Regions from separate parts of the Variovorax sp. M-6 genome, predicted to be linked through region 2. Evidence: riboswitches for the same ligand, from Rfam matches in the RefSeq annotation. Region 2 holds a riboswitch; each other region holds the start of a gene.
What was found. A riboswitch is a leader RNA that binds a small molecule or an ion and turns the genes downstream of it on or off. The one in region 2 is predicted to bind cobalamin.
Positions count from the first base shown of each region.

Region 1: it holds a riboswitch for cobalamin, as region 2 does, so the genes downstream of both, AB4Z46_RS12505 (TonB-dependent receptor) here and AB4Z46_RS06260 (TonB-dependent receptor domain-containing protein) in region 2, are expected to answer to the same signal.
Region 3: it holds a riboswitch for cobalamin, as region 2 does, so the genes downstream of both, AB4Z46_RS12495 (cobyrinate a,c-diamide synthase) here and AB4Z46_RS06260 (TonB-dependent receptor domain-containing protein) in region 2, are expected to answer to the same signal.

Region 1 covers NZ_JBFREQ010000009.1:61,941-65,208, reverse strand. Annotated here, with positions in the region: gene AB4Z46_RS12515 (cytochrome c-type biogenesis protein) at 1-290, shown strand, start outside; gene ccmI (c-type cytochrome biogenesis protein CcmI) at 191-1,507, shown strand; cobalamin riboswitch at 1,600-1,861, shown strand; gene AB4Z46_RS12505 (TonB-dependent receptor) at 1,987-3,268, shown strand, end outside.
Region 2 covers NZ_JBFREQ010000004.1:84,907-88,174, reverse strand. Annotated here, with positions in the region: gene AB4Z46_RS06275 (sulfite exporter TauE/SafE family protein) at 1-232, opposite strand, end outside; gene AB4Z46_RS06270 (cell division protein ZapA) at 511-828, opposite strand; gene AB4Z46_RS06265 (DUF904 domain-containing protein) at 828-1,052, opposite strand; cobalamin riboswitch at 1,121-1,358, shown strand; gene AB4Z46_RS06260 (TonB-dependent receptor domain-containing protein) at 1,440-3,268, shown strand, end outside.
Region 3 covers NZ_JBFREQ010000009.1:57,199-60,466, forward strand. Annotated here, with positions in the region: gene cobW (cobalamin biosynthesis protein CobW) at 1-414, opposite strand, end outside; gene AB4Z46_RS12495 (cobyrinate a,c-diamide synthase) at 487-1,803, opposite strand; cobalamin riboswitch at 1,975-2,227, opposite strand; gene AB4Z46_RS12500 (PepSY-associated TM helix domain-containing protein) at 2,255-3,268, opposite strand, start outside.

The sequences.
Region 1 (3,268 bases), on a different contig from region 2:
CGCCGCTGGCCGCGGACATGCGCCAGCAGATCCGCGAGCAGCTCGGCCAGGGCCGCAGCGAGCAGCAGATCAAGGACTACTTCGAGCAGCGCTACGGTGCCTTCGTGCGCTACGACCCGCCCTTCAGGCCCTCGACCTGGCTGCTGTGGCTGGGGCCTTTCGTGCTGCTTGCGGCGGGCTTCGCGGCCATGTGGCGCATCGTGTCGCGGCGCAGCCGGTCGGAGCCCGTGCCCCTGACGCCGGCGGAACGCGAACGGGCAGCGTCGCTCCTGGAAGAGGACGCGCCGTGACGGGCTTGTGGCTGGCCGCCGTGGCGCTGCTGGTGCTGGCGCTGCTGTTTGTCGTGCCGCCCTTGCTCAGGGCGTCGGCAGCGCGTCCGCTTGCGCAGGCGGAACTCGCACGCCGCCTCCATGCCGACCAACTGGCCCAGCTCGAGAGGGATCTTCAATCCGATGCACTGAGCGCACACGATCGCGCGCAGGCCATCGACGAGCTGCAGCGGCAGTTGCTCGACGACGCATCGCAGCCGGCGCCGCGACCCGGGCTCGCGATCCGACCCTGGATGGGCGCGGGTGTCGCGGGCCTCCTGAGCATCGTCGTGCCCGCCGCGGCACTGCTGCTGTACCTCGAGGTGGGCAATCCGAAGGCGGTCGCGACGCAGACGCTGGCGGCGCAGCGAACGGGCACCCATGAAGGCGATGGCAACGAGGTGGAAAGCATGGTCAGCCGTCTGGCGATGCGCCTGCGAGCGCAGCCCGACGATGTCGAAGGCTGGATCGTGCTGGCGCGGTCCTACGAGTTCCTTCGGCGCTACGACGACGCGGTCGTTGCGTACCAGAAGGCGATGGCCCTCGCGCCGGACCAGCCGCAGCTGCTCGCCGACTATGCGGACGCCCTGGGTTCGGCGCGGGATGGCGATCTGACGGGACCGGCGCAGGCGGCCATCGACGCCGCATTGGCTCTGGACGCCGACCATCCCAAGGCCCTGGCGCTGGCCGGCATGGCCGCGTTCAAGCGCGGCGATCTTTCGCTGGCACGGCAGCACTGGGAGCATGTGCGTTCGCTGCTCCCGCCGGGTTCCGAGGCCGCGATGAAGGTCGATGCCGATCTTGCCCGGTTGAATCGGCCCGAAACCCCCACCCAGCCCATCGCGAATGCCTCGTCGAAGCGCGTCGAGGGCACGGTCTCCATCGCGGCTTCGTTGCGGGACAAGGTCTTGCCGCAAGACACCGTTTTCGTGCTGGCCAAGGCTTCGGCGACGGGACGCATGCCCGTCGCGGTCCTCAGGCTTCAGGCCAAGGACCTGCCTGCCAGGTTCGTGCTCGACGACAGCCTTGCCATGTCGCCGGAGCTGCCCATGTCGCGCTTTGCCTCGCTGACGATCGAGGTCCGGGTGACGCGCTCGGGCCAGGCGGCGCCACAGCCCGGCGACCTGACGGGTTCCGTCGCCGAGGTTGCACTGGGTCAGGAGGGCGTCGCGCTGCTCGCGGACCAAGTGATCCGGTGATTGGCACAGCCCGGCTGCCCGCCGAGGCATGGCGCCCCATCGGTGCTTCCTATAATCCGCCCCGACGGTAGATCGCTCCTTGCTGGAGCGATCTCCGCCACGGTTCGAAGGTGCCCCCCACGCCGGAAATGGTTTGGGGGGTTAAACGGGAAGCAGGTGCGCGCGTCGACGACGCGCAATGCCTGCGCTGCCCCCGCAACGGTCAGCGGATAGAGAAGTTTCGAGTGAGCACCCGCGGGTGTTCGCAGCCACTGCGCTCGAGTCGAGCGTGGGAAGGCGAGGCTTCTGTTGTCGTGCGCAAGCGCATGACAGCAACCCGCGAGCCCGGATACCGGCCTTCGCAATCGCCTTCGGACGCTGCGGGAGTGCGTTTGTCCGGGCTGCTCGGCACCTGCGTGCCGGGTTGGCATCGGCTCGTGCAATTGCAGCGTGTGTCTCTTTGAACAGCCCAGCGGGAATGCGGGCTAGAGGAACAACGTATGCGCAAGCCTGCCGAGCTCGGGATCTTGACCCGGGTCTCAGGTCCTTTCACGACCCATGACATCACGATCCCGGCATTTGTTGCCCTGCTCGCCAGCACCCCGGCGCTGGCGCAACAGAGCCTGCGACCCGTCGAGGTGACGGCCACCCTGCAGGATCAGGCGCCGGCGCTTCAGGCAACCACCGAAGTTGCCGGCAGGCTGGGCCTGAGCGTGATGGAAACGCCGGCTTCGGTCGAGGTGATCAGCCAGGAGACCATGGAACGGCGTGGCGCACGGACTTTCGAGGAAGCCTTGCGCGGCGGCGTGGGCATCACCGCCGGCGGAGCGCCAGGATCGCCATCGGTGATCTCGACGCGCGGCTTCACCGGCGGCTTCATCACCTATCTGTTCGACGGCGATCGCATTGCGGTGCCGACGATGGTGAGCCGGCCCCAGGACACCTGGAACTACGAACGCATCGAAGTCCTGAAGGGCCCCTCGTCGGTGCTCTACGGCGAAGGCGCCATCGGCGCGGCCGTCAACTTCGTGACCAAGCGACCCGACCGCAACAACCCCGGCGCCGAGGCCATGCTTTCCTACGGAAGCTTCGGCACGGCCAGAGCCGGCGTCGGCCTCGGCGTCAACGTGGGTGAGTCGAGCGCTTTCCGGCTGGACTACAGCCACCAGCAAACCGATGGGTACGTCGACCGCAACACGCAGCGCTACGACAACCTCACCATGGGCTTCGGCACGGCGTTGACGCGCGATCTCACGCTCGATCTGTCGATGGACTACGCCAGGGACAGTGCGCTGTCCTATCAGGGCACGCCGCTGGTGCCGCGTGCCTACGCGCTCCAGCCCACGGACATCGTCAGCGATGCCAACGGGCGGGTGGTCGACCGCAGCATCGCGTTTCGCAACTTCAACTTCGACGATGCAGAGATGAGTGCGAACAGCCTCTGGACGCGCGCCAAGCTCAGCTGGCAGATCGCGCCGGAATGGAAGCTGCGCAACCAGCTTTCCTACTACACGGCGGACAGGGCATGGCGCAACTCGGAGTCCTATGCCTTCGCCGCCCCGGGCCGCATCGTGCGCGACCTGGTCGGCATCACGCACGACCACCAGATCCTGACGGATCGGCTCGATCTCGCGAACACGTCGCCGATCGGGGGAATGAAGAACCGGTTCGTGGCGGGGCTCGAATACACGAAGACCGACTTTTCTTCCAACCGCGACTTCTCCAACGGATCGACCGCGGCCAACAATGCGCTCTCGGTGAGCGAGTTCGCCACCATCCCGG
Region 2 (3,268 bases):
CGCGCCGGTGGTGGGCGCGCACGCTGGAGATCGAGGTGAAGATGATGGTCGCCATCGAGGTCGCGATCGCCATCTTGACTGCGAGGTCGGCGGCGACGCCGCGCTGGCCGAGGATGATCGTGATGAACGGCACCATCAGCATGCCGCCGCCGATGCCGAGCAGGCCGGCGAGGAAGCCGGTGCCGACGCCTAGCAGGGCGAGTTCGGCGATCAGCAGGGGTTCGATGGTCATGCGCACGGGTCCAGAAAAAAGCCACGGCGCCGATTCGCGGGGCCGTGGCTGTCAGTGAAGGGTGTCTGCGAGTGTGAGCCGAACCCGCATCCTGAACCAGGGTTCAGGTGGGCGAGGTCAGCAAGGCTTCGGGTTCATCTGACGCGAGATGATCACACCTGCCAAGCGATATTCCAAGCCCTGCTCCGGAGAGCATTGGTACAAGGAAATATAGAGCCCAGCCTCGCACCGCAGACGATGCGTATTTTACGCCCTGCCGCAGCGGGCGCGCCGGATCTTCAGAGCAAATGCCCGTCGCCGGCGAGGGCCTGGTCGAGCCGCTGGATCAATTGCGTGGCGCGAGCGTCGTCTTCGGTGGCGTCAGGAGCCGTCGCAGGCGCCGGGGCCGGCGCGGCTTCGCGCTGCACCAGGTCGAAGGCCAGGTTGAGCGAGGCCAGCACCGCGATGCGGTCGCGGGCCTTGACCTTGCCGGCATCGCGGATCTTGCACATCGCGCCGTCGACGCGTTCGACCGCGTCGCGCAGTTGCGCCTCGCCGCCTTCGGGGCAGCCGAGCAGGTAGCTCTGGCCCATGATCTGGACTTCGATTTGTTTCATCAGGAAGAGCTGGCGTCTTGGGAGGGTTCGACCGGGAGCTGATCGAGCAGGGCGTCGAGGCGCGTGCGCGCCGCGGCGAGCCGCGATTTGAGCGCGTCGCGTTCGCGCGTGAGCGCGTCGACCTGGTCTTGCAGCAACGCATTGGTGCGCTGTACTTCTTCGTGGCGCACGAGCAGGCGCTCGACGCGCTCGGCGATCTGGTCAATACGGCTCGATGCTGGCATGGAGGGCGATTGTAGATTCCGCCGCCGGCGCGGTTGCGCCCCGTCGTTCCGGGCGCATGCCGACAAACCCTACAATTCCGTTCGTTGGTGCTCGCGCCGCGGTTCACGCGTCGCAGTTCAACGGGAAGCAGGAGTCGAAGCCCCCCGGGGCCGAACCAACCTGCGCTGCCCCCGCAACGGTCAAGCAGTCGGCGCCCTCGGGCGCCGCCTTCGTCATCAGCCACTGGGTGCCCTGAAACAGGTGCCCGGGAAGGCGACGAGGGTGGCACTGCCAGCCCGGATACCGGCCAACGAGGCGGCTGCCGCATGCGCGAAGCATGCAGGCGGCCATGACGTCCGAATGCCGGCGGGGAAGCCGGCGAAGGACATTGACCTGTCGTCGCCCCCATGAAAACCTGCGTTTCTTCCACGCCCGCCTCCCGGTGCGCCTTGCCGCGGCCGCTGCGCGCCCATGCCATTTCGTCGGCCGTTGCGGCCTTGATCGCCGGTGCTGCCGGCCTCCCCACGCTGGCGTTCGCCCAGGAGGCCGCACCCGCGCTGCCCGAGATGGTGGTTACCGCGACCCGGGTGCCGACCCGCGCCGACGAGCTGGTGTCCGACACCGTGGTCATCGACCGGGAGCAAATCGAGCAGCAGGCGAGCCGCACGCTGCCCGAAATCCTGGCCCGGCTCGCCGGCGTGCAGATCTCGGCCAATGGCGGCGCCGGCAAGTCGAGCAGCGTGTTCATCCGCGGCGCCGAGGCGCGCCACACGATCCTGTTGATCGACGGCGTTCGCTACAGCTCCGCCACGCTCGGCACGCCGGTGTGGGACAACATCCCGGTCGAGATGATCGACCGGATCGAAGTGGTCAAGGGTCCGGCCTCGGCGCTCTACGGCAGCGACGGCGTCGGCGGCGTGGTGCAGATCTTCACGCGCAGGGCGAGCCCGGGCGAGACGGTGTTCGCCCCGCACGCCTCGACCACGGTCGGCAGCGAGAGCTACAAGCAGATCACCGGCGGCTTCAGCGGCGCCGCGGGGGCCGCGACCTATTCGCTCGACGTCGCGCGCACGCTCAACGCGAAGTTCTCGTCGACCAACCGCAACGTGCAGTTCGGCAACTTCAACCCGGACGACGACCCCTTCAACCAGACCGCGGTCAACGCCTCGTTCGGCTACCAGCTCAACCCGGACTGGAAATTCGACGCCGCCATGCTCTACGCCGACGGGCTGAACCGCTTCGACGACGGCCCGAACCGCGACACGCGCGGCACCCTGCGCACCCAGGCCGGCTACGTCGGCGCCCGCGGCCTCGTGATGTCGAACTGGACCACCCAGCTGCGCTACTCGCGCAGCGAGGACTACACCCGCGCGATCGTGGCCGCGCCGTTCAACCTGCCGGGCCTGTTCGAGACGACGCAGGACCAGTACCTCTGGCAGAACGACATCGTGACGCCGATCGGCACCGTGGTCGTCGGGCTCGAGCGCCGCGAGCAGGACGTGAAGAGCGACACCCGCTACACCGTGACCGACCGCGCCATCGATTCGGGCTTCGTCGGGCTCAACGGCAATTCGGGCGCCCACAGCTGGCAGCTCGACGCGCGGCACGACAGCAATTCGCAGTTCGGCGACAGCAACACCTGGTTCGCCGGCTATGCCTACCGCATCACGCCGAACTGGCGCGTCAACGTGTCGCAGGGCACCAGCTTCGCGGCACCCTCGTTCAACCAGCTCTACTTCCCGGGCTTCGGCAATTCGGCGCTGCAGCCGGAGGAGGGCAGGAACACCGACCTCGGGATCACCTGGACCCAGGGCGCCCACACGGTCAAGCTGGTGGGCTACGACAACAAGATCCAGGGCTTCATCACCAACACGACGCTGCCGCAGAACATTCCGCGCGCGCGCATCGAAGGCGGCACGCTGAGCTACGACGGGCAGTTCGGCGCCCTGGGCCTGCACGCGAGCTACGACTCGCTCGACCCGCGCAACGAGGGCACCGGCAAGCAACTGCCGCGGCGGGCGAAGAACCAGGCGTCGCTGGGGGTCGACTACGCGGTGGGCGCCTGGAAGCTCGGCGGCTCGGCGCTGAACGTGGGCAGCCGCTTTGACGACGCGGCGAACACGCGCACACTCGGCGGCTACACCACGTTCGATCTCTATGTGGACTATCGCTTTGCCAAGGACTGGTCGGTCCAGGCCCGTGTCACGAACCTGACCGACGAGCAGTATGAAACCGC
Region 3 (3,268 bases), on a different contig from region 2:
GTCCACCACAGTGATCACCGCGTCCACCGTGAAGGCGTTGCGCAGCGCCGGCCACTGGAAGGCCTGCACGAGGGGCTTGGGCAAGGCCAGGCCCGAGGTCTCGATGACCAGGTGATCGATCTGATCGCGCCGCGCGGCCAGTTGCTCCATCACCGGCGCGAACTCTTCCTGCACGGTGCAGCACAGGCAGCCGTTGGCCAGCTCGAACACCTGGCCGTCCGGCGCCCCGGTCTCGTCGCAGCCGATGCCGCAGCCGCGCAGCAACTCGCCGTCGATGCCCAGTTCGCCGAACTCGTTGACGATGACCGCGATGCGCCGGCCTTGGGCGTTCTGCAACAGGTGGCGCAGCAGCGTGGTCTTGCCGCTGCCGAGGAAGCCGGTGACGATGGTGGCGGGGATCTTGCGGCTTTGCATGGGCGTGGGCGTCGAGGTTTGCATGGGCTGTGATGGTTCGGTGGGATCGTCTGCGGCGTTGCCAGCTCGCGATCAGGGCTTGAACAACGCGGCGATGGCCGCCGGATTGCTCGGAAAGTACAGATGCATGAAGGACGCGAACAGGCGTTTCTGGCGGAAGACCGCTTCGACCTGGCCGTGCTGGCGCCGGGCCCGCGTGTGCAGTGCGGCCGGCGCGCGCGTGTCGATGCGGGCGTGATGAAAGGTGTGGCCGCGGACCTCGCCTTCGGGCAATTCCAGACTGTGCATGCCGAGGTTGACGAGCCGGTCGGACATCGCGCCTTGCCCGGGCAGCAAACCCAGCATGGGCGCCTTGTGGCCAGCGGCGTCGCTCAGCGACTCCAGCAGCACCAGCATGCCGCCGCACTCCGCGACCATCGGGCGACCCGCGGCATGGTGCGCAGCGATGGACTCACGCGTCGCTGCATTGCCGGCCAGCGCCTGCAGATGCAGTTCCGGGTAACCGCCTGGCAGGTACAGCGCGTGCGCCCCTTGCGGCACCGGTTCGTCGGCCAGCGGCGAAAAGAAGCGCAGTTGCGCGCCCAGGCTGCGCAGGACCTCGAGATTGGCGGCGTAGACGAACGAGAAGGCGGCGTCTTGCGCGATGGCGATGGTGACGCCGGCAAGCGAGACGGGCAGACCTGAATCCGAAGTCGAGCGCAGCGGCGCCTTGAATTCCACGGCAGGCGGCATCGGCAGCGCCCCGTGCTCGGCAAGCGCAAGCGCGGCGGCTGCGATGCGCTCGGCGATGTCGTCCACTTCGCCGGCCTGCACGAGGCCGAGGTGACGCGATGGCAACGCATAGTGCCCGCCGCGCGGCAGCGCGCCGTACCAGGCCATGCCGGCCGGCAGGCTCTCGCGCACCATCTGCGCATGGCCCGCGCTGCCCACGCGATTGGCCAGCACGCCCGCCAGTTGCAGGCCGGGGCGATAGGTCGCCAGCCCGTGGGCGACTGCGCCAAAGGTCTGCGCCATCGACGATGCGTCGATCACGGCCAGTACCGGCAGTCCGAATTGCAGCGCCAGATCGGCACTCGACGGCGTTCCGTCGTGCAGCCCCATCGCACCTTCGACCAGGATCAGGTCGGCCTGCGCAGCCGCACTGTGCAAGAGCTCGGCACAGTGCGCTTCCCCGCCCATCCACAAGTCGAGCTGCTGCACTGGCGCGCCGCTGGCCCGTTCGAGGACCATGGGGTCGAGAAAATCCGGCCCGGTCTTGAACACGCGCACGCGCCGGCCCTGGCTGCGATGCCAATGCGCCAATGCGGCAGTGACGGTGGTCTTGCCTTGGCCCGATGCCGGTGCCGTGACCAGCAGCGCGGGACAGCGCAACGCTGCGGGCGCGATCATCCCTCGACCCTCATCGGACTGCCGGCCACTCGCAGCGCACGAACGCCACCGCGCAGCCGCGTGAGCCCGGGCCATATCGCCTGAACGGAACAAGTGTCATAGGGAAAATACCGCGCCAGCCATGCTCACCCGCTTCCCCGCAGGTACGCACCACAAGGCGCGCCGTTCGCACGGCGCGCCGCCTCGTTGGCCGGTATCCGGGCTGGCGAAGACGACCCGTGTTCCCTTCCCAGGCGGCACCGCTTGCGCGGATTTCACCTAGTGGGTTGCTGACACGAGCGGCGAGCACGATGGCTCACGTTCGCTTACCGTTGCGGGGGCAGCTCAGGTTAGGGCGCGCGATGGCTCGCACCACCCCTCCTGATTCCCGTTGAACTGCTTCGACCGGAAAGACGAAGCGAGCACCAACGGGGCGATCATAGCGGAACACCTCCGCTCAGGCGGTGCGCCGTCAGTTTGTCTTGCGTGACGCAGCCTTGGGCGCCAGGGCGCGCCAGCCGACGACGCACGATGTGACGCACAAGGCGATGCCCAGGGCGGACAGGATCAGCACCAACGCCTCGCGCAACCAAGGCCGTTCGCGCAGCGGCTCGAAGTCGAGGCTGTGCAATCCCTGGTACATGAACCGCTGCCATCGTCCCGAGGGATCGACCCGCAACAGCACCCTGCCCGAGGCCGGATCGGCATAGAGGTCGGTGCCGTCGGACCAATGCGCGCGCCAGACCGGCAGGGGCCGGGCCTCCGAGGCTTCGGCCGAGCCTGGATTCTTCGCGTAGTAGACATCGTCGTAGCGATCCATCCGCTCCACGCTCGAAGGAGGCCTGTCCGCACCGCGCAGCTGCCGCAGGACGCCCGACATCAACGGCTCCGGCAGCGCCGGAGCCAGTGTCGATGCAGCGCTTGCGTCGTCGGCGCGCACCCACCATCGCCGGTCCGTGCCCTGGATTCGATACCAGACCTGCCCGTCGACTCGAATCCGCTCGAGTTCCAATGGCTGCGCACCGGCCTTGCCGGCCGAGACCGCAGCCAGGGCAAGCGGCGGCGCCAGGACCGCGTCCCGGCTGGGGCCGAGCCAGCGCTCGCGCTCGGCAGCCGACAGCCCGCGTGGCGAGAACACGCCATAGGGATTCATCGACATCAGGCCCGAGAAGATCCAGGTGAGCGTGAACACCGCGGCGACCAGGCCCGCGATGTGATGCCATCGCATCCAGAACTTGCGATACGGAATCCAGCGCGTGCGGTTCAGGAACAGTTGCCAGATGCCCAGCGCCAGTCCGGTCGCGGCCAGCACCACGCCAGGGATCGACAGCCAGACGACCACCTGGTTCCACGCTTGCGGAAACTGCCGCAGCACGGTCGGATAGATCCAGTGCGGGACCGCACCGATCCAGTTCCAGAACCGCTCGCTGCGGCGGGTGTCGCGCACCACTTCGGCGGCGGCACTCGACACGTACAGTTCGAGACC